One region of the Longibacter salinarum genome, then DNA from elsewhere that is predicted to be linked to it. Evidence: predicted binding sites of a transcription regulator. Region 1 holds the regulator's gene; the other holds the start of a gene.

Region 1 (11,491 bases):
ACGACCTCGTCGGTGTATCGGACATCGTCAATCATCCCGAGGTCTTTCGCTGGACGAACATCCATCGGAGCATCGGTGCTCGCGATGTCACGTAGCCGTTGCTCGTCGATCGAGCGGGAATCGGCGATAGCATTTAAGAAAACGTCGTACTGCGTATCGATGATTGCCTGCAGCTGCTCCTCATTCTCCTCCGACAGATCATTTCGCGTGAAGGTCTCAATGGCGCTCTTGTATTGTCCGGCGCGGACGACCTTGGGTTCGATTCCCAGTTTGTCAAGCGTCCCCTTGAAGAACGTCTGCGGGAGATAAAATCCGTTGAACTCGAATGCCGTGACCGGGCCCGCATATATGCTGTCCGCTGCGCTCGCGAGGAAATAATCCTTCTCGATCATGCCGAAGTCCCCGCTCGAAGCGATGACTGGTTTTCCGCTATCACGGAATGCTGTGATCGCATTTCGGATCTGTTCCAGCGTTGCCCATGAGGCCTGCGTGCCCTTCAGGCGAATCCATAGGCCGGAGATCCGATCGTCTTTCTCAGCTTTCGAAAGTGCGGAGAGGACATCACTCACGTCGTACTTCGGCTGATCGGCAATCGCACGTGTGAACGGATCCTTCGAGACCCGTTCTGGGATGGGACCCTGGATGTCGAGAGTGAGGATCGTGCTGCGCTGTACCTGCGGCGTTGTATCCGCCGACAGACTGATAGCAAAGATGAAAAAGAAGACGAAGAGTAGGAGGGCCCCAACGGCGATGAGAGTGCCGAGGACACTCGCCGCTAAGGTGGATAAAAACCGCATGTTAAACCGGTCAGTGGGTGAACGGGGAAGAGAGAGCCCTTGCGCAGGGTGACGCGATGAAGCCTACATAGAACACGGGCCAGAAGACGCGACGGTTACACACAATGCGTGGCGACACGTTTCCGGGGGCGCAGTGGATTTTGGTGTCTGTTCGATCTGCTACAGAATCGTCGCACCGATGCCCTGGAAGCAAACGCAACGCAAAGCTCCACTCTCCGAACCCGGTGAGTTCGTGCAAGCATTTCGGGCATTCATCGCCTCGCAAGGTGCCATGGTGTCCACCCTGGAAGACACTCGACTGTGTAGTAAAGAATACGCTGAACAAGACCGGACTGATCTTCTGGTAAGAAGAACACGGCTTCATCGGCTCAGAACGCGGGTTCGGGTCGATGGACGGCGGACTAGCAAGGGGACGGCATGATTTCGGGGCTTCTATGGGGCGCGTCGTCGTTCCGCGCATTACGAACGACGTCTATTTCGATGACCCAGCCTCTCTCCAAAACCTGCAGGTCGTTATGCTGAGACTGACGACGAAGGCCGCTTCTTCCGCGAACCGTTTTGAGAACGTACCGAGCCGCGTTCTGGTTACGGTTCTCTTTTGCACGGTTTCCCTGCTTTGGGTATTCGGGTCGGGATCAGCCGTGGCATCAGATGCTGCATATGTGCAGGCAGACTCCGACGCCAAACACAGGTTGCAAAATGCTGGCGACTGGCCGTGGCGACGGTGGCATCGTGCGCGGATCGAGCCACGATTTGAATATCGGCAGGTCATTCGCGTAGGGCAACACCGGCGGGCACGCAGGTTCGAGGGCCACACGCGCTATCGCTATGTGACCAGACGTGCGTCCTGGCGCCGAGCTCATGTTGACATCGTCATCGAAGGCATTGATGTCTATCGTCGTGGCCGCTACCTGGGCACAGTCGATCGACTCCCGCGAGGTATTCGTCGGACGCGGGCCCGAATCTGGAGGGGCGGACGAGTTGCGCTGGATCGAGACGTTGCTTTGATCGGAAAGCCCCGACGAGGCTATGAGATTCTCGCTCTCGAACCGTCGAGGGGGCATTACCGACCCCGTGTCCTCCGTGCAGCCGTTGTTCGTCTTCGGCGAGGAGAGGCCGTGCCCATTCGCCGAAGTCGCCTCATTCGCGCACATCGACACCAGCGGTTGGCACCGATCCCGCTCCTGCCTGATGACATCGGCATCTTTGATGATCGTCATGCTGCGTTCCGGTCATTCGATTACCGAAGCCCGTTTCACGGGTCGACGTCCGCTAGATCCTCACATAGGCCGGGGTCGAGGTACAAATATGGCGTTCACCATCGCGTGGAACATAATCGTCGTCCAGACCGCGATCGACGGCGGCCTGACGTGAGAAGGAGACGACAAGATCGACGTGACTTGTCTGCCAGGAATCGCCGATCCGAGCGAGCGATCGAACATGGAGGTGAACGTCGTGGTCGAACGAAAGATGAGACATTCGAACAGAAGACCTCCGATGCTAACGACAATAACATGTCTGTCCGGTCCCGTGCCCGGACGTCCGGCCGGAACGAGAACGGACGCGAGAGGAAGGATGAAGCCGTTGGTCACTCTGTTCGAAGAACGCGTACGGATACCATCAAGACGGAGGATCGGACGATCGAGGTTAACCGTGAGACCGAACTTCGGCGGTTGGATGATGGGCGCTCTGCAGCGCGAGAGCGGTCCGATCAAGACGCCGGCGCGGATCGTCGGACGGGGCGTGATCGGTAGTTTTTTCGCATAGGAACGGTGAACCGTCCAGGTGGTCTCTCCGCACGCGGTCCAACCGTGCTATATTCCTGTATCTTCGCTGTTTACCCGTATTTGACCATGCGAGATTTGAAGGCCGTGTCTGAAGCAGGGAAATGGCTGTGTTGCGGCGAAACCCGACAAAAATTATCAAGTACATAGCATCACGAGGGTCGATTGATGGACCAATGTGTCCGCGATCGGCCCTCGATCGTAGTTCGCAGAGCCAGTCATAACCTGTGAGCGATCGTGAGTAATCCGAATTCCCCTCGCGATACATCGTCAACATCATTCGAAGACCGACCGGAGCTTAGCGAGCGAGAGCAAGACATCCTGGGCCTGGTCGTCAAGCAATTTGTTGACACGGCGGGTCCCGTTGGGTCGCGTTCGCTTTCAAAGCAGTTCGACATCGGACTGAGTCCCGCCTCGATCCGCAATACCATGTCGGATCTGGAGGACATGGGATATCTCGGACATCCGTATACGTCTGCCGGTCGTGTGCCGACCAAGCTTGGCTATCGAACGTTCGTCGATAGCCTGATGGACACGCCAGAGCTGACGCCTGCTGAGCGCCGCGCTCTCACAATTCAGCTTGCCTCTTTGGTGGCTGATACCGACGAGCTGTTAAGGGAGAGTACGAGACTTCTGAGCCAGCTTACAAATCTGCTCGGTGTTGCGCTTACGCCGAATATGTCCAGTGGCACGCTCGAGCAACTTGACATCGTGCCGCTCACTGGCGGTCGATTGATGTTCGTGCTCAGCGTGAGCGGCGGTCTCGTGAAGACGATCGTTTTAGGCTTTGAGTCGGATCTTCGCCGTTCAGAGCTGAGCCGCGTTGTGTCAATCCTGAACGAGCGACTGGCCGGATTGACGCTGAAAGAAATCCGGGAAACGCACGAGGAGCGTGTCCGCGATATCGACGATCCGACGGGAGTCGTTCAGTTTATTATGGATCGCTCGAACCCGATCTTTAGTGAACCGAACGAAGCTCGCCTGCGGCTTGGTGGAACGCAGAATATATTGACGCAGCCCGAGTTTCAGGAGCCCGACGATGTCCGCAGGTTCATTGAAGTAATCGAAGACGAGGATCGTGTCGTTGAGTGGCTCGAGACCGTGTTCGACGTCGAGAGCGATGCGATCGGACAGGCGGCGATTAAGATCGGAAGCGAGGGACTGGAGGATATGGATTCCTACTCGATTGTGACGTCGCCCTACAGTTTCGGCGGGACGGTCGGTGTGCTTGGCGTAATCGGCCCGACGCGCATGGAGTACTGGAGAGTTGTCGCTCTTGTGGAGAGCATGGCGGCGGTTGTGAATCGGCCCTCGGGGGATGAATCTGATGTGCCGCTTGGCGCAGAAATAACGGATGTTGAGTCCATCATGGACCAGTCTGGAAGCCTTCCAGACACGTCGGGGGACGAATAGCGCGTCGCGGATAGGTCGTGGTGAGCAGTCACCCTCACGGGGTGTTCGTATAGAAGAATTGTGTGAAGTGCAGTCCCAGCTCGTCGTAGCCGGCGTCTGCTGGTTCTCCACCGCGAACCTTTAACCGGGAGAACCGTCGGAAAGCGAGTGTAGTTACGGCACGGAATCTTCCGGGTGGATACCACCCCGCCGAGTCGCCTCTCGGCTCCGATCATGTTTTGTTAACCAGTCCGTCGAACGTTCCTGTGAGTACACCTGAATCGACAGAAATAAATGAATCGGCGGAAAACGAATCCGCCGACGCGGCACAAACGCCTTCCGAGGAGGCGTCGAGCGAGCAGCCGGAAGCCTCCGGTGAAGCTGGTGACCTGAGCGTAGAGGCCACAGAGCGGATCGAAGAGCTCCAGCAGGAGCTTTCCTCCGTGCAGAACGAACTGGACGAGGTCAACGAGAAGTATTTGCGGAAAGCCGCCGAGTTCGAGAATTTTCGTCGCCGCATGGACCGGGAGACCACGCGCCGCTACAGTGCGGGGCAGGTTGATGTCGTGAAGGCCATGCTGGGCGTTCTCGACGATATGGGACGATCGATGGATGCGTCCGAGGAACTGGCGGAGAAGCAGGATGCAGAAGCCGCCTATGATTCGCTCCGCAACGGTGTCGAGATGGTCCACCGCAAGTTTGTCGACGAGCTCCAGAGTCTTGGCGTCGAACGCATCGATGCCGAAGGGGAGCCGTTTGATGAGTCCCTGCACGAAGCCATGATGCAGCAGCCGGCCCCTGAAGGCGTCGAGCCGGGTACGGTGCTGACTGAGGTGCAGCCGGGCTATCGGATGGGCGACCGCGTCATTCGCCACAGCCGCGTTATTGTCGCTTCGTAACCTTCTCCTCGTGTTGAGCGGCCGCCGACCACCACGGTTTGAAGCCGGTCTGGCAGGATCTTTGGCGTGGACAAGGCGGCGCCACGCTCCCGACACGCTTTGATTGCGTACCCTTCAACACCCTTTCGCTGATGCCGGGGGCCTCATTCCGAGGCACCGGTCTGTTCTCCGAACTTCACACGTCCTCATGCCGGAAGATTATTACGACATTCTCGGAGTTGCACAAGATGCCTCCGAGAAAGAGATCAAAAAGGCGTACCGCAAAAAGGCCATGCAATATCATCCGGATCGAAATCCGGATGACCCCGAGGCAGAAAAGAAGTTCAAACAGGCTGCGGAAGCGTACGACGTTCTCTCCGACCAGCAAAAGCGTCAGCGGTATGACCGCTACGGACACGCGGGGCTCGGCCAGAACGGCGGTGCCAGCGGATTCCAGGATATCAGCGACATCTTCAGCGCGTTCAACGACATCTTCGGTGGCCGCGGCGGGTTTGGTCAGCGGTCTCGTCGGACGCGAGGGCGTCCGGGGAGCGACCTTCGAATTACGCTTCCGCTGACGCTGGAAGAAATTGCCGAGGGCGTCGAGAAGAATATTAAGGTCCGCAAATTCATCGGCTGTGAGACCTGTGATGGAACGGGTGCCGAAGGGGGGATGGACGGAGAGAACTACATCATGTGCCCGAAATGCGACGGCACGGGAGAGATCCGTCAGGTCTCGCAGTCTGTCTTCGGACAGTTTGTGAATGTGCAGTCTTGCCCTGAGTGTAACGGGGAAGGGCGCATTATTGAGAATCCCTGCGACGATTGTGGTGGTGAAGGCCGGGTCGAAGGGGAGGAGACGATTTCGATTAACGTGCCTCCGGGGGTTATGGAGGGCAACTTCCTCACCCTGTCCGACGCCGGAAATGCGGGACTTCGCGGTGGCTTGACCGGTGACCTCCGGATCGAGATCAAGGAGAAAGAGCATCAGGACTTCGTTCGGGACGGCCTCGACATTTACACAGATGTATACCTCTCGTTTTCGGAGGCCGCGCTCGGGACGGAGGTCGAGGTGCCGACGCTGAAGGGTAGAGCGCGCCTGCAAGTGGATCCCGGAACGCAAGCGGGACGCATTCTTCGGATGCGAGAACGCGGAATTCCGGATCTCAACAGTAATAAGCGCGGTGACCAGATGATTCGCGTTCACGTCTGGACCCCGCAACAGCTCAACGAAGAAGAACTTAGAATGCTTGAAGAGCTTGCGGATCACGAAAACTTTCAGCCGGATCCGGAGCCCGGGCCGCCCGAGAAGTCGTTCTTCAGCCGCGTCCGCGACGTTTTCTCCTGACGCACGGATCGCTCGTGTCCTTTCCGGAGCGTAACGAAGCCGACGTCAATGGATCTGTCGTCCATGCTGATGCGTCGGCTTCGTGTCGTTGATACAAATTGTTTGCGCTGGCGCTCGACACGTCGGCGGTCTATCCTTTCTGTTTCCCCTCTCCAGTATGACTGACCCGGTCGATGCAACGGCCTTTCGTTTGACGATGCGGCGGCTTCCTTCTCCTGTTGTCGTCGTGACTGTGAGCCATGGTGAAGAAATACGAGGTATCACCATTGGCTCGTTCACGAGCGTATCGCTTGATCCGGCGTTGATTTCATTCAACGTGACGAAGACGGCGGAATCGCACCGACTGCTGACGGAGGCAGACCATTTTGCCGTCCACATCATCGGGGAAGGACAGGTGCACCTTGCGAATCATTTCGCAAAGCCTCATTTGACTGGCGCGGAGCAATTTGAGAACGTACCGCACAAGATTAACGAGTTTGGGACGCCGATCATTGAGGACGTGACGAGCGTCCTGAACTGTACTCGACATTCCGTCTTGCCGGCAGCGGACCACAGCCTGTTTCTCGGTCACGTCGTTGGCCTGCACGACGGCGTGGATAATGGCGCCGTGCTGTACTACCAATCGAGCTACCGATCCGTTGGTAGCGAGCTTACGTCCAGTTTGTTGCCCCCCGTAAACTCGTCTGCGAGCGGATCGTCGTGAGCACCGACGCCGAAGAAAGCGAAGTCGTAGCGCGCCGGGTCATCGGGAGTGAGGAGGCGACATGCCGAGGTCAGTCGGCGCACGGCCTTCCAGTCATTAGATTTCCGCTCGACGAACCCGAGGGCGCGGGCCTGCCGCCCGGCGTGCACGTCGAGGGGCAAGAGAAGTTGCTCAGGCTGAATTCGGGACCAGATGCCCAGGTCCACTGGCCCGGGGCGCACCATCCATCGGAGGTACATGTTTAGGCGCTTGCATGCGCTTCCCGCGTTTGGTCGCGCCAGGTGCTTCTGGAGGCGCTGCGGCGTGCGGTCATTCATGCTCATGATCGTCGTGCTGAACCCCTGAATTGCGGGGCCGGCGTGGTCAGCCGAGGGAGCAAGGTGGTCCGCGAAAATGCCTTCGACCGTTTCATGTCTAGCGAGGGCTGCACTGAGGTTTTTGGTAAACCAGAAGGCGTCGATTGGTTGAAACGTCCTATGGACGAATCCATCGAGGGCGGCGCGGTCTCGTACTGCATCGAAGTCGCGGACGAAGGCGTAGGGGCGAAAGTCCATCCGTTCGCAGAGATCCTCCATCTTGTTAAGAACCGTCTCTCGACGTCCCCACGCGAGAAGCGCCGCGTAGAGCCCAATCACCTCCTGATCTCGAGGGTCGTCGAATGCATGCGGGACGGAGATCGGATCGTCTGGGATGAATTCGGGCCGTTCGTATCGGTCGACCAGCGAGTCGAGGTAAGACTTCAGATCAGCGAGCTGGGAAGGCACAGCGGCCATGAAAGAGTAGGGACTGCAGGGGAGGAGAGGTGGGGGTGTGGGCGCAGGTCTAGATGACGTCGTAGGCGTTGAAAAGCTCTGTCGCCCGCTGAAGGTCGACGTTTCCTCCGCTGAGGATGACGCCGATCCGTCGCTGGTCACCGGGGACGGTGCCATTAAGCAGTGCGGAGGCGGCGAGTGCGCCCGTGGGTTCGATAATCAGCTTCATCCGCTCCCATACAAAGTGCATGGCGCGGACAATGTCCGCATCGGGGACGGTGACGATATCGTCCGCATGAGCCCGGACGAGAGGAAAGGTGACGTCGCCCAGGTGCGGGGTGCGTGCTCCGTCAGCGACGGTGTCCGGGTTATGCACCGTGTGGAGCGTGCCGGAGTGGAAGGAGCGAGCCGCATCATCCGCAGCTTCAGGTTCGACGCCGATCACCTGGCAATCGGGGTCATGATGTTTTGCGGCGATTGCGCAGCCGGAGAGAAGGCCACCGCCTCCGACGCAGACCAGGAGAGCATCCAGCGAGCCCACCTGCTGGAAGAGTTCATCTGCGACCGTTCCCTGTCCGGCCACCACATCTTTGTGGTCGTAGGGAGGAATGAGCGTTAATCCTCGCTCGTCGGCGATCTCCCGCCCGAGGCTCTCACGAACAGTTTCCTCGGGGTCGTATGTCACGATTTCCGCTCCGTAGCCTTGTGTCGCCTCCAGCTTTACGCGTGGAGCGTTATCCGGCATGACGATCACCGTCTCGATGCCGAGAAGCTGTCCCGACAGAGCGACCGCCTGTGCGTGATTACCGGACGAGTACGTGATAACGCCACGCTTCTTCAGGTCAGCTGGCAGCTGGGAGAGGGCGTTATAGGCGCCGCGAAATTTGAAGGCTCCGATGCGCTGCAGGTTTTCGCACTTGAAGAATACCTGAGCGTCCGTTCTACGATCGATCGTGCGAGACGTCGCGACAGGTGTTTGGTGCGCCACCCCTCTCAGCCGATCGGCCGCTGCCAAGACATCGTCATACGTAACAGGCAATGTTGAAGGGGGAGGCGACGGAGTCATGAGAATCGGGGAGAAGGTTCGGAGGGGACGAAGCGGGGCGAATTGAGGACGCAGCTTGCGCCCACGAATGTACCTAGTATATGGTCAGGTTACCGGCATGTGCCTCTATTTTCCGGTCAATCTGTCTCCTCGTTTCAGCTAGGTTCGAGGAGTTACTATTTAAGGCAAGGGTAATATTTGTTGACCGATCCTGATCGATGGTGCATATAGATTGGAGGAAATTACCCACTGTGTTACATAATCACCGGCCCAGACACGCTTTGTCGCACCTTAAATTAACGTTAGTAAATAATTTGTGCTCGGCGTAGTGTATTCGTCTACGAGTTAGCTAGAATCATGATAATCGTCAATTTTATGGATGAACCACACAATCTTAATATTCACACTTTCGTCGTTAAAGTGCCGATTGAGGCGTCTTGGGCGGTGTTTTGGAACTGCGTATTGTTACGTATTGATCATTCACTTTGCGCACGACGTGAAGATTCTTCCGGCAGCTTGCCGTTAATCGGGCTGTTTCGGACTGTTTTCGAGCGGCTCAGCTCCTAATCGATAAGCATGCCCACGTTTTTGGATGAGTAATGGGCATGTCTCTTGTCGAATTTACCTTCGGAAACGTCACTGCTTCCGTACGACCTTACTGGGGGTTTTCTTACAAAGCGTTTCGATTGTGGCTTCAGTCGTGGATGGAGCCTAACGGGGTCGCGCAATCCAGCTCCGACGAACCACTGATGCTCACCGGCTTGACATATGAGAAACCTTATTTCTGCCTTTCTCTGTATCCTCGCGCTTGCGGGCGTGGCTTCGGCGCCCACGGCGGGGCAGACAGCCGACGGTGGATATGCGCCGCAGTACGAACCTGCGCAACAAAGGCCATCGGGTGGAGCGACGAACCTACCGCCCTGGGCGGAGCCGGCAGCGCCTAAGTCCCAGCGGCACGCTACGTCTGGAATGGAAAGAGTGAACGACCCAAACGCACCTGTTTTAGAGCCGCCAGGTGAGCGGACCGTCCCGGTCGATGGTGGACTCGGGTTTCTCGTAGTCGCTGGTGGTGTATATGCTCTGGCTCGGCTACGTAAGTCAGATGATGTTCAAAGCGAATAAATCGTCGCTTTCGCTGCTTCTGGGACATTGAGACCTGAGGTTTCCCTGACCATCCGATGTTAGGTCATCGCCGCCGAAATGGAAAAGCCATTCATCCAGTAGCCGTGTGCTCTTTCCTGGGTTGAAGTTGGCGGTCGAATTTATACGTACTGATTGACATTTCCCCCTTCGTGCCAATGTACAACATCAATTCTCTAACCGGCCGGTCGGTATATCAGCAGTTACCGATTTTGATTGCCGTGATTTTGCTCGTTGCATTGCCATCCACGCCTGCGGTTGCACAGACGGGGCCGGGAGGCGTTGGAAATAGTGGAGACAATGTTCTGTGGCTTCGGGCCGACCGGGGGATTGCAGATGCCGATGGTACGACGCTCACTGACTGGGCAGATCAATCTGGGAATGCAAACGCTCCCACGTCGATCAACGGAGACCCTACCTATCGGGAAGGGGTTCTCAACGGGCTCCCCGTCGTTGAATTCGACGGCGATGACGTCCTAAACATGGTATCAGGGCTTGACGGGCTGTCCAATAGTGATAATACAATAATCACTGTATCGCGCCGTACGGGTGCCATCGAAGGGCAGGAGCAATTTCTATGGAATCAGGGCGAACGAGTCTTGGGCTACGAGGTCAAGGCCGGGCCAAACTACTTCAATTTTCTCTCTGCCAGTGGGAGTAGGGGACAGGGAGGTCCAAATGGTACGACCCGGGCGACATCGAGTGCGTCCGGAGCAACGTCGTTTAACGTCATCTCGTCGATGGTTGACACCGGTTCCGGTGAAGTAGATCTCGTCATCAACGGGTCCGTCAACACCGGTGGAGGAGGATCTGTCGGTGTGACCGGCGCTTCGATTGGAAATGGACTGATCGGCGACGTTGCAGAGGTGATCGTGTTTAATCGAAGTCTCAATGCGGCGGAGCTCCGATCGGTTTACACATATCTCGCTGAAAAGTACAGTATCACGATTGATACGGACCTATTCACAGATGCGACGTATCGATTTGATCTCGCGGGGATTGGGGCTGCAGGTGACGTCATTGGCGTGGCTGCCCTCGGCGACCACTTAGCTGCACAGTCTTCCGACCTTCGTGTCAGCTCATCATCGTTCGGTAGCGGCCGATTTGCATTCATTGGTCACGATGGCAAAACGCCAGCGTTTTCCAATCAAGAACGTCCGAATGGGGATGGTAGCGTTCAAAAGACGTTGCGCGAGTGGCGAGTCGACCTTACAAACACGTCGACGGCATCTCTCACGATTTCGGGTGATCTGTCTGGCTCACTGGGAAGCTACGACGACTTTGCGGTTTTCATCGACCGGGATGGTGATTTCAGCAACGGAGCAGCGTTTTACGATCTTGATGAGAACACCACAACCGGGTTATATGAAAGTGATCCCATTACGATCAATGATGGCGATTACATAGCGCTCGCTAGAATTCAGCGTACGATTTCATTCGCGGAGTCGGATAACAGCGGTTTCGAAGGCGATTCAGGTAGTACAGCGCCAACCATTCCCCTCAAACTAAATTATCCGAACCGCACGCCCCTGACCGTGGATGTGCGGGTAACAAGTGGGGCAAACGGGCCTATCCAGGGGGCCGACTACGAAACCTGCTGTGCGAGTACATCCCCGCTTACCGTTCCCGGAGGCGTGACGACGTTTAATTTA
Region 2 (11,491 bases), on a different contig from region 1:
AGCGCATCAAGAACGCGAAAGAGACGATCGAGGAGTCCGACCGGACGCTCGAGAACAACGAAAGCGCGATTGAGGAAACGCAGTCCCGCCTCGACGATCTCCGCGATGTCCTGTCGGAGAACCGGGATAAACTCAATGACGTCCTCCAGGAGACGGAAGACGAGGAATCCGCTCTCAGTTCGATCCGCGAGGAAGCTGAGGAGCAAGTTGATACTCGCTACCTGAACGCCTACACGAAGCTGCGCAACCGTCTCCGCGACGGTCGTGCGGTCGTGCCTCTGAAGCGAGGCGCCGCAGCCGGGTTCGCCGTTCCGCCCCAGCGTCAGGTTGAGATCCGCCAGCGGAAGCACATCGTTGCCTGTGAGCACACCGGTCGCATCATTGTCGACCAAGATCTCTACAACGAGACGGTGGATGAAATGAAAGAACGTCTCGACCTGTAGGCATCCGTCCACGAAGGTCCATTTGTGGACCTTTCTGCGTCTCGCAGCGTCAAATGAAGTACACCAACGGAGCCTGGCGGGCACGGCTCGCCGGGCTCTCTGCGTGCGGACCGGATTGTCGCTCCGTCGGCCTACGTCGGCGGTGAGGAAAGTCCGAACACCATAGGGCACCGTGCTTCCTAACGGGAAGACCCCGATTGGCGCATCCGACTGGATGAGCTGCCGACTCGGGTATGGCACGTGCAACAGAGAGAAGTCCCGCCGATGACTGCGCCTTCGGGCGCGGCACAGGTAAGGGGTGAAAGGGTGCGGTAAGAGCGCACCGGCGCTCTCGGGTGACCGGGGCGGCCAGGCAAACCCCACGGGGTGCAAGACCCAGCAGCACCGCACGATTCGAAAGGTCCTCCTTTCGGGTCGATATGGCGGCCCGTCGAACCGCGGTGCGGGTAGGTTGCTCGAGATGTCCGGCGACGGGCGTCCCAGATAGATGATGATCTCCTTCACGCGGCACGCGGCGGCCCGCAGAAGAAGACAGAATTCGGCTTACAGGTTCGCACGCGCCGCACATTTTGGTGCCGGTCCCTACCGGGTCGGTATAACCGAGAAAAGCAGCCTCCATTCAAGGGGGCTGCTTTTTTCTCTACGTGCTTGTATTTATGGAGTGACGATAGTCCGTACACCGCCACCAAATTGTCAGCGTCGCACGGCCGTGCGACGCTGTCAGCCGAAGACGGGTCGTGAGAGATGTCTCCCCACGCTGCACGCGTGCGACCGGCCGATTCAGGACCCGCCATCACGATCGTTAAACCGCACTCCGTAATCCACCATCCATCACGAAAAAGCGCCACGCCTCCCGCTGATGGGGAAGCGTGGCGCTTTGTTGTCACGTCGCAATGCGTGACGGCTCGGGCGTGAGAGTGAGGCTCACGCACCGAACACGGGGCTGTGGCTTACATCATGCCGCCCATGCCGCCCATGCCACCCATTCCGGCAGGCATGCCGCCGCCGGCCGGGGCACCGCCACCGCCGCCGCTGTCATCTTCGTCTTCCTTCGTGACGATGACAGACTCGGTGGTGAGCATCAGTGCTGCAACGGATGCCGCGTTCTCGAGTGCGGAACGCGTGACCTTGGTCGGGTCGATCACGCCTTCGTCGAGAAGCTTGCCGTATGTCTCCGTGCGGGCGTTGTAGCCGAAGTCGCCGTCTTCGCTGAGCACCTTCTGGACCACGATGGATCCTTCGGCACCTGCGTTCTCCGCGATCTGGCGGAGCGGCGCTTCAACGGCCTTCTTGATGATACCGACGCCAATCTCCTGATCTTCGTTCTCAACGTCGAGGTTGTCGAGCACGTGGAGGGCGCGAAGGTAGGCAACGCCGCCACCAGGCAGGATGCCTTCTTCAACCGCTGCGCGCGTGGCGTGCAGAGCGTCTTCAACGCGAGCCTTCTTCTCCTTCATCTCCGGCTCGGTTGCAGCGCCAACTTTCAGCACGGCAACGCCGCCCGAGAGCTTGGCGAGGCGCTCCTGCAGCTTCTCACGGTCGTAGTCCGACGTGGAGGAACTGATCTGCTGCTTGATCTGGTTGACGCGAGCGTTGATCTGCTCTTCCTGGCCGGCACCGTCAACAACCGTGGTGCTGTCCTTGTCGATCGTGATGCGGTTGGCCTGGCCGAGCATGTCGAGCGTAGCGCTCTCCAGCTTGTAGCCTTTCTCTTCCGAGATGACCGTACCGCCGGACAGAACGGCGATGTCTTCGAGCATGGCCTTGCGGCGATCGCCGAAGCCCGGAGCCTTCACGGCTGCGACCTTGAGCGTTCCGCGCAGCTTGTTCACGACGAGCGTCGCGAGCGCTTCGTTCTCGACGTTCTCCGCGATGATGAGGAGCGGCTGGCCGGTCTGGCTGACCTTCTCCAGGATCGGCAGCAGGTCTTGCATCTTGCTGACCTTGCCGTCGATCACGAGCACGTATGCGTCTTCGAGTACCGCCTCCATGTTCTCGGAGTCGGTCACGAAGTACGGCGAGAGGTAGCCGCGGTCGAACTGCATACCTTCGACCACGTCGAGGTACGTCTCGATGCCGCGTGCTTCTTCTACCGTGATCACACCGTCTTTCCCGACGCGATCAAAGGCATCGGCAATCAGGCTACCAATCTCGTCGTCGTTGTTGGCCGAGATCGTGGCAACCTGCGAGATGCGGTCTTTCCCTTCAACCTCGTTGCTCTGGGCGCGGAGGTCAGCCACAATGGCGCGCACGGCGGCGTCGATGCCCCGCTTGAGGTCCATCGGGTTGGCGCCCGACGTCACGCTCTTGAGACCTTTGTTGATGATGGCCTGCGCCAGCACCGTAGCCGTCGTGGTACCGTCACCGGCGACGTCCGAGGTCTTGGAGGCAACCTCCTTGACCATCTGGGCGCCGACGTTCTGCATTTTGTTCTTCAGCTCGATCTCCTTCGCGACCGACACACCATCTTTGGTGATCGTCGGGGCGCCGAAGGATTTCTCGAGGACGACGTTTCGTCCTTTCGGCCCGAGCGTCACCTTGACGGCGCGAGCCAGCGTGTCAACACCCTCCTTCAGGGCATTGCGCGCTTCTTCTTCGAACTTGATGTCCTTGCTCATAAATCAGTGTTGGTTCGATTCGATTGTGTCGCTGAGTACGAGCCTTGCCCTTCCGCCGGACAAGACCGGTCCAACTCAATACTGCAAGTACGTCTGCCGGAGCAGCGGGCTTATCCTTCGATCACGCCGAAGATGTCACTCTCGCGCATGATGAGGAAGTCCCCACCGTCGAGCGTCACTTCGGTGCCGGCATACTTGCCGTAAAGAACCTCGTCGCCTTCCGACACCGTCATATCGACCTTGGTGCCATTCTCGACACGACCCGGCCCAATCGCCACGACTGTTCCTTTCTGTGGCTTCTCCTGTGCCGAATCGGGAATGTAAAGACCGCTTTCCGTCTTCTCATCCGCCTCGAGCGGCTGGACGACCACGCGGTCACCAAGTGGTTTGATGCTCGCCATGATATCCTCCTTGATTAGTGAGCAGTGAGTGCAAATGAACCTACATTTTTTGCTGTTAGCACTCTCCAATGGCGAGTGCTAATAATTCCATGGGCGTGTACATGAGCGTTGGAACGCTGTTCCTATTTTCGGCCCGCAGGACGGGTGAAGATTGCTTAACCGATCGCGAACGTCGCAGCACGGGACGCGTAACCAGTTTTTGCCTTTCAACCAGTTCACTATCGCCACTCTGGCCCCTCCCCATGCCCGACCCGTCGTCTCCGTTGCCGTGGGACCAACGCATGTCGTTCCTCTGGCTGGGTTGCGTTGCCGGAAGCCTTCTGCTCGTCGGGTTGGCAGTGATTCCTCCCTGGCTGCCGGAGGCAACAAGGTGGCTATTGATGCAAGCCTTTGCTCCCCTCTGCCATCAAATCCCTGCCCGCTCTCCGACAATCGATGGCGTCCACCTGGCCGTATGCGACCGATGTATCGGTATCTACTCCGGGCTCGCGGGCGGAGTTGTGCTGGCGGCAGCCCTTCGTGCTACGGCGGTCCCAATCGTCAAACATCTGCAGCACGTCCGGACGCTCTCCTGGGATCGTGTGCTATCTGTTCTCCGGCTTGCCCTGGTCGGGGTCCTCATCCCGCTGGCGATCGACTGGCTCGGCCCATTCGTTGCTGAATGGACATCCCTCTCCGGCTGGACCAATTCAGTGGAGAGCCGCTTCGCGACCGGACTTTTGCTCGGTGTGGTCGCCGGACTCTTGCTTATCGTTGTTATCGCGAACTCCCGAGCACGCACGCGTGCACACCCGAATGAAGATGTATCATCGAGCGAGGGGACCTCGACCCGCCGGACAACCGATGCTGATGTTTGACAATCAAACCACGTCGGGGTGTGACCTCGACCTTAACAAGGAAGCAGAGCGTCCCCTCCTCATCTCCATGCGTAAATGTCTCAAGCGATTCCCGTGGACAGGTCGTTTTAATTTTGCGCTGCTGTAACTACATTTGCGCGTACGTCGTGACGAATATCCCGGCCACGCCGTAGCATTTTCTTTGCCGTGCCTGCGCGGGATTCTTCCTTTTTATCTGCGCTCACTCACCCAGACCACTATGTCATCCAAGCAATCGTCCATCCTCGTCGGTGGACTTGTCGGCGGAATCCTCAGCACCTCGCCGATCAGCGTCATCAACTGTCTCTGTTGTCTCGGCGTCATTATCGGCGCCATCGCCGGCATCTGGTACTACACCGACCAGGAACAAACGAGCGTTGAAACCGGCAATGCGGCCGTTATGGGCGCGGGTATCGGGGTTCTCGCAGCCGTTCTGAGCGCACTCTTTACATTCATCCTCGGCTCCATCGGCCTCGTTCCAACGAGTGAAGAGCAATTTCGCGAGGCGATGCAAATGGAAGGCATGACCACAGAGGGTCGAGAGGCCCTTCAGAATATTCAGAACTACATGACCAGCGTTGGTGGCATGATCGTGATCACTGGCGTCTCGGCCGTGGTTTATGCGATTTTCGGCGCGATCGGTGGCGCCATTGCCTCAGCGATCTTCAAAAAGAATGACGAGACACTGGGCTAATCGAACCAACGCTGCTAATTTCACCAGCCCTATTGCTCACAACGGGTGCCTGGCCTCGCGCCGGCACCCGTTTTTACGTGCTCACATGCGTCCCGAACGAGCTGGGCAGTTTAGCAAAAGAATCACCGTCTCCATCCTCAACCCGTAATCCTCAACCCGTAATCCCCAATCCGTAATCCTCAATCCTCAATCCTCAATCAAACAGTGAAGGCTCCTCCTGTCGGCGCTCCAGCTCTTCAATCAGCTTTCGGTTGGCGCGCGGAAATGCGTACTCGTCTAGATCGGCGACCTTAACCCACCGGATGGGTTGTCCCTCCTCAGATGTCGGCTCGCCGTCGATCAGGCGACACCGAAATGCGTAGAGGGTAATTTTAAAATGCGAGTACGCATGAGAGAGCGTGTAAAACGGCGCATCGACTTCGATGTCAATGCCAACTTCTTCCCGTAACTCACGGATGCAGGCTTTATCCATCTCCTCGCCCTCTTCCGCTTTTCCTCCCGGGAACTCCCAGAGGCCGCCAAGGAGCCCATCTTCGGGCCGCCGCTGAATGAGTATGCGCCCGTCGTCGTCAAACACGAGCCCAACGGCGATGTCGTGGTGCGGGACCGGCTTCGACTCGGGCGTCACCGGGTACTGCTCGGGCTCACCTTCGGCATACGCCGCACACGCGTCCTGGACCGGACACCGACCGCACGACGGAGAGGTCGGCGTGCAAATCGTTGCTCCGAGTTCCATCATCGCCTGGTTGAAATCACCCGCGCGCTCTGGATCGAGAAGTTCGCCGGCCAGCCGACGGAAATGCCGCTGCGTCTTCGCCTTCTTTATGTTGGCGTCGGAAGCAAAGACGCGACTGACGACTCGCATCACGTTTCCATCCAGAACCGGGTGCGGCTCGTTGTACGCGATCGACAGAACCGCTGCAGCCGTGTACGGACCGATGCCTTTCAGATCCCGGATGTCGTCGTAGTCCCTCGGCACCGTCCCCTCATGCTCGCGTACGACCTGCTGGGCGGCATCGTGAAGGTAGCGGGCGCGCGAGTAGTAGCCGAGCCCTTCCCAGAGCTTGAGCACTTCGTCCTGTTCCGCATTTGCCAGATCGCCAACCGTCGGGAAAGCTTTGACGAAACGGCGGTAATACTCGCGCACGGTGTCGACCCGCGTCTGCTGGAGCATGATTTCCGAGACCCAGATACGGTACGGGTCGCCGGTCTTTCTCCACGGCATCTCGCGCTTGTTTTCGTCGTACCACTCCATGAGCGGCCCACGGAACGCGGCGATCTGCGAGTCCGTCGCGGCAAGGGTGTCGAGCTCTGCCATAAACAGGAGGTATAAAAAGGAAGGGGCGTGGGTGGAGGCAAACGACAGAATGACACCCGGGAGCAGACCGGATGAGGTCTGCGCTCGCGACGTGAGAGGCTACTGCACGTCGACGTTCACCCAGAGCGTGTCGACATCCCCGCCCTGCATGCGTGCCGACAGGATGATCTGGTGCGATCCGGTATCCCCGGCGCGCGTGACCCAGAGCAGCGATCGTCCCGCCACACTCGCTAGTGCGGGCGCTTGGTGGATGCGGTACTCCTCGGCCGGACGCTCTCCCACCGTTTCAGGAAGAACCACGATGAGCGCTTCGCCCGCCTGCACGGATTCCGCGAGTGTGTCGACAACTGCAACAGGAGGCGCGGAAGGTCGTTGGCTGCAGGACTCACAGTTTGATAGTGGGTCCATGGCCGAAAAAACGACCAGCGCAACGACCGAAGTCAGAAGCGTGAGTAGTGTACGATTCCACATCGGTACGTCGCGCATCGAGAACAAAGCGACCATTTAGAAAACCGAAAGGGGACTCCGCGGCATGGCGGGTAGGACCAACATCCACAGGCTGTACTTCACGCTCCGGGCAGTGTTGCTGCTCGCGAGTGGATGCCTGTACGTATTTATGTCATCTGCGTACGCGAGCCCGTCTTCCGCTCTCCACAGCACATCGCGAGATACGACAACGACCTGGACCCTGTTCGTCGACGGTGCCGAAACCGAATGGCCGACGCCGCCTCCCAACATTCCGGTCGACAGTGCCGGCATTGCCGGAACGCAAGTCGTTGAATCGATGCGCAAAGATGGATTCTACACCGCGCGCCTCGACTCCGTGATCGCGGATACAGGTACAACCCCACCGGAGATTGCCGTCTACGTACGGCGCGGCCCGGAGGTCGTACTGGGGACCGTCCTGGTGAGCGGCGGCGACTCCCTAGGTCGCGGTCGGGTGCAGTCGATGCTGGATATCCCGACCGGGCGCCCACTCACGGAAGACCAACTGCATGCCCGGATCAACCGTATCCTGACGGCCCACGAAGAGATCGGGTATCCGCTTGCGGAAGTGCGAATCGACAGCGTGTGGATCGACGAGTCGAAGCGTCCGCCCGAACTCGGTATCGGGGTCACGGTCGAGTCTGGCCCGCAGCTGTGGCTCAAACGGATCGTCCTGCCCCCAGGGACACGGACGTCCCCCCGCTTCGTTGCGCGCCTCGGTGGACTTCAACTGGGAGATCCCTTGCGCAACTACGACCCCGTCGGATTGCGAGAATCACTCCAGCAGACGGCCGTATTCGATTCCGTCGGGACCCCGCGCCTCCGAACGGATGCGGACGGGGGAGCAACACTCTTCGTCCCCGTCCGCGACATGTCGCCCGGCACCTTCGATATCCTACTTGGCTACCTGCCGGGATCCGACGGAGAGGGGCAGCTGATCGGAACGGGTCGACTCGCGCTTCGCAACGTGTTTGGCGCAGGTCGGCAACTGAGATTGTCTCTGGACCGCCGACCGGAGCAGGTCAGCCTCCTCGACGTCCGCGGCATCGATCCGTTCGTGGCGGGACGCCCGATCCGCGTGGAACTGGCGTTCAAGGGCGAGCAACGCGACTCTACGTTCAGCGAGCGCGCGTATCGAGCCTCCGTCGGTCTGCAACCAAAACCAACGTGGAGCCTGTCCCTCACCGGCAGCCGAGAAGTACTGCGTCCCGGCCAGGGTGGCACCACAATCGTCCGAGGTGAGCAACAGATTCCTCGCGCCACGTCCCTCTTCTACGGCTTGAGCGCACAGATACAGAAACTCAACGATCGACAGAATCCACGCCGGGGCGTCGAAGCGGATATCCTCGTCGAACAGGGTCGCAAACGTCGCTCTCTTCGCCAGGTCGTCGATGCGGACACGATCGCGCAGTCCAAGACGTTGCGACAGGAGCGCATCATCACGACGGCTCGGCTTTACGTTCCGACGTTCAAACGGCAGGTGGTCGCCCTCGGTGTCGATGCTCAGCTTCTCCGAAGTGACGAATACGACGGCAGCGACTTATTCCAACTTGGTGGCTCGCAATCGCTTCGAGGGTACGACGAAGATCGCTATGCCGGACGCATTACCCTCCGGAGCCTCGTCGAATACCGAGTCCAGATCGACCCGTCCTCCTACGCCTTCGCTTTCCTGGATCTCGGCTTCGTTGACACGCCCGATACCGCTGAACTGAATGAAGCTCAGCGCGTCCTTCCGGGTTACGGCGTCGGACTTCAGTTTGGGACACCACTCGGGCTCGCCAACGTAAGCTACGCGCTTCAGCCTTCGGAATCGCCCGCACAGGGACGGGTTCACCTGGGGCTGTCCTTCGGACTATAACACCCGCGAGCCCGACCATCCGAAGATCTACCGCTCCCTCGCAATCTCTCTTCTCCGAATGACAACGCAGTTCTACGCTCCTCCGTCAGCCTTTCGCCACCAGCGCCTGATTCTGAATGGTGATGAGGCGAAACACATTGCTCGCTCCCTCCGGAAAGAACCGGGGGACGTAATCTGGGTTGTCGATGGAGAAGGGCATCGGCATGAGGTGGAACTCAACCACGTTCGCCCCAAGCAAGTCGTGGGCACCGTCCAATCGACGGAGCATCACGCGGGCGAGCCTCCCTACCGACTGACCGTGGGCCTTGGACTGCTAAAAAATCGGAATCGGTTCGAGACCTTCCTCGAAAAAGCCGTCGAGTGTGGTGTCTCACGTATCATACCGCTTCAAACCGAGAGAACGCACGTGGAGAGTCTGAGGGAAAAGCGTGCGGAAAACATCCTCGTTGCCGCAATGAAGCAGAGCGGGCGCTCTGTCCTCCCGGAACTAGACGAGCCAACCGAACTGCCTGACGTGCTGAGGGAAGCGAATCCTGACGGGTCCTGGATCTGCCACGAAGCTGCGGCAGCTCCCCCTCTTCCGGAGGCCGTCCGACACGTTCGGGACAAATCGTCGGACGAATCGACCGCTCCCGCCGAGCTTTTATTGCTTGTTGGCCCAGAAGGAGGATTCTCAGAAGCAGAAGTACAGGAGGCCTCAGACGTCGGGGTCCAACCCGTCCGGCTCGGACCGCACCGGCTGCGCGCTGAAACCGCCGGGATTGTCGCGACCTCGGCCATTTCGCTGGCGTATGCGGATGCTTCCCCGTCCGACGCCACATCTTTTCTGTGAAGATCCGTCTGGTCCGCTAAATCCGGGGAGCAACCATCATGTAACCTACGTTGCTGACATGCTATGCCTTCGACCGACCTACATCTCGATTCTGACGGAACCCGCGACCTGACGGAAGAACAAATATCTTCTGATGAACTGGTCGATGGCGTTCTGCTCAATGTGTACCGCGACAAGGTTCGCACGCCGGATGGAGAATCGTCCGTCCGTGAATGGATCGACCATCCGGGAGCATCCGCCATCGTGCCGGTGTTCGAGGACGGTAGCACGATCTTGATCCGTCAGTTTCGCTATCCCGCCCGCCGCACCTTTCTTGAAGTGCCGGCAGGTAAAATTGATCGCCCAGACGAGGATCCGGCCGACGTAGCGGCACGAGAACTCGAAGAAGAGACGGGATGGAAAGCGGATACGTTCGACCACCTCGCCTCGTCGTACCCATGTATCGGTTACAGTAACGAGGTCATTCACTTTTTTCTGGCCACGGGCTTAACGCGTGGCGAACAGGACCTGTCTGACGGGGAGTTTGTTGATGTCGTGCAGATGCCGATCGAAAAGGCAATTCGATTGGCTAAAAATGGCGAACTGCGCGACATGAAAACAGTTACGGCACTTGTATATGCAGCCGCCCGACTGTCGGAGGACTAGGACACAGCCTTTTACTCACACGGAATTCTGACGACGCGCTTGCTCACTTCCCTTCAGGCGCGTATCGTTTCGATCTGACCTTCCACGAATCGCACCCGCACACGGATGTTTACGGCACTCGTTGTTTTCATCGCAATCATCGGCGTCATCATGACTGGCGTCATCCTGATGCAAAGTGGACAGGGCGGTGGCCTTGCCGGGATCGCGTCGGGTGGAGCCACTCGCGACGTGCTCGGCTCCCGTCGCGCGCCTGATCTGCTGGAGCGCGGCACCTGGATTCTCGCCGGGATCTTTATCGCGCTCTGCATCCTGAGCAACTTTGCGATCGGAGAAGAAGAGCGCGAACCCGTCATCCCGAGCTCGACGCAGCAGGCCCCGGGCAACAACTCTCAGGGCCTGAGCCCGTCCGGTGGCGAAGGAGCCATGAACGGCAACGCCCTTCCTGGGGACAATAGCGGTGGTGGCGGCACCGATAACTCGGGCGGCAACTAGCCGAAGCGCGAAGCAGCACATCCAGAGCAAAACGTATCCCCTGAGGCTCCACCTCTGAGCCTCAGGGGATTTCTTTATGGTGGCAGCTACGACTTGCCGATAGCGAACGATTCTTAGTCGTCGACAGAGATTACCGGGAAGGTGATCGTCACCTCCGTCCCCTGTCCCTTCGCACTCTCAATGAAGAGCTCTCCGTCCATACATTCGACGATGCGCTTGGAAACCGTCAGCCCGAGCCCGCTTCCCTGGTGAGATCGAGTATTACCCTCGCTCTCTTGGGCAAACGCATCGAAAATGCGCGTCTGGAATGACTCATCGATGCCCGGCCCGGTGTCGCGCACACGAATCGTGAGATCACTGTCGACTTCCTCAACAATGACCTTGATCGCGCCTTCCGTCGTAAACTTCATTGCGTTGTCGACGAGGTGGTTCATCACGCGACCGAGAAGCTCGAAGTCAAACTCGGCGAACACGTGCATATCCGGCACATCGACCGCGAACGACAGATTCTTTTCCTCAGCGATCTTGCGGTGGGACGCTGTCATTCGAGTGATTGCGTCCGATACCGATTGAATTTCCATGTCCGGCTCGAGCGTGCCTGCCTCCAACTGGGCGAGATCGAGAAGGGAGTCGAGGGTCAGCAGAAGCCGGCGGCCGCTCCGCTCGATCAGGTTTACGAAACGCCGATAATCTTCGCTCACGCCTTCGCTCAGAATCGACGTAAAGCCCAGGATCACCGTAAGCGGCGTGCGGACTTCGTGCGTCATATTCGAGAGGACGGTCGACCGGAATTGAGCAATCTCTTCGGCCCGCTCTTTCGCCTCAATGA

Evidence for each region. Region 1 encodes HrcA, which represses chaperone genes, less so after heat shock. Its sites were predicted from a motif close to TNTTAGCACTCNCNNNNNGNGAGTGCTAANA; they were not measured.
Region 2: the regulator HrcA is predicted to act here: its motif matches at 3,516-3,546, upstream of groES (co-chaperone GroES).

The regions. Positions count from the first base shown of each region.
Region 1 is NZ_PDEQ01000001.1:829,558-841,048, reverse strand. It holds gene sppA (signal peptide peptidase SppA) at 1-797, opposite strand, end outside; gene CRI94_RS17605 (hypothetical protein) at 1,659-1,805, shown strand; gene CRI94_RS03370 (hypothetical protein) at 2,312-2,551, shown strand; gene hrcA (heat-inducible transcriptional repressor HrcA) at 2,819-3,994, shown strand; gene CRI94_RS03360 (nucleotide exchange factor GrpE) at 4,240-4,872, shown strand; gene dnaJ (molecular chaperone DnaJ) at 5,060-6,199, shown strand; gene CRI94_RS03350 (flavin reductase family protein) at 6,357-6,902, shown strand; gene CRI94_RS03345 (TIGR02757 family protein) at 6,827-7,675, opposite strand; gene CRI94_RS03340 (threo-3-hydroxy-L-aspartate ammonia-lyase) at 7,725-8,720, opposite strand; gene CRI94_RS18135 (PID-CTERM protein-sorting domain-containing protein) at 9,468-9,821, shown strand; gene CRI94_RS03335 (Calx-beta domain-containing protein) at 9,998-11,491, shown strand, end outside.
Region 2 is NZ_PDEQ01000002.1:629,537-641,027, reverse strand. It holds gene CRI94_RS05950 (zinc ribbon domain-containing protein) at 1-443, shown strand, start outside; RNA gene rnpB (RNase P RNA component class A) at 546-1,005, shown strand; gene groL (chaperonin GroEL) at 1,394-3,061, opposite strand; gene groES (co-chaperone GroES) at 3,172-3,462, opposite strand; gene CRI94_RS05930 (DUF2085 domain-containing protein) at 3,705-4,319, shown strand; gene CRI94_RS05925 (DUF4199 family protein) at 4,558-5,031, shown strand; gene mutY (A/G-specific adenine glycosylase) at 5,225-6,349, opposite strand; gene CRI94_RS05915 (hypothetical protein) at 6,449-6,853, opposite strand; gene CRI94_RS05910 (BamA/TamA family outer membrane protein) at 6,882-8,693, shown strand; gene CRI94_RS05905 (RsmE family RNA methyltransferase) at 8,752-9,525, shown strand; gene CRI94_RS05900 (NUDIX domain-containing protein) at 9,589-10,170, shown strand; gene secG (preprotein translocase subunit SecG) at 10,276-10,662, shown strand; gene CRI94_RS05890 (sensor histidine kinase) at 10,776-11,491, opposite strand, start outside.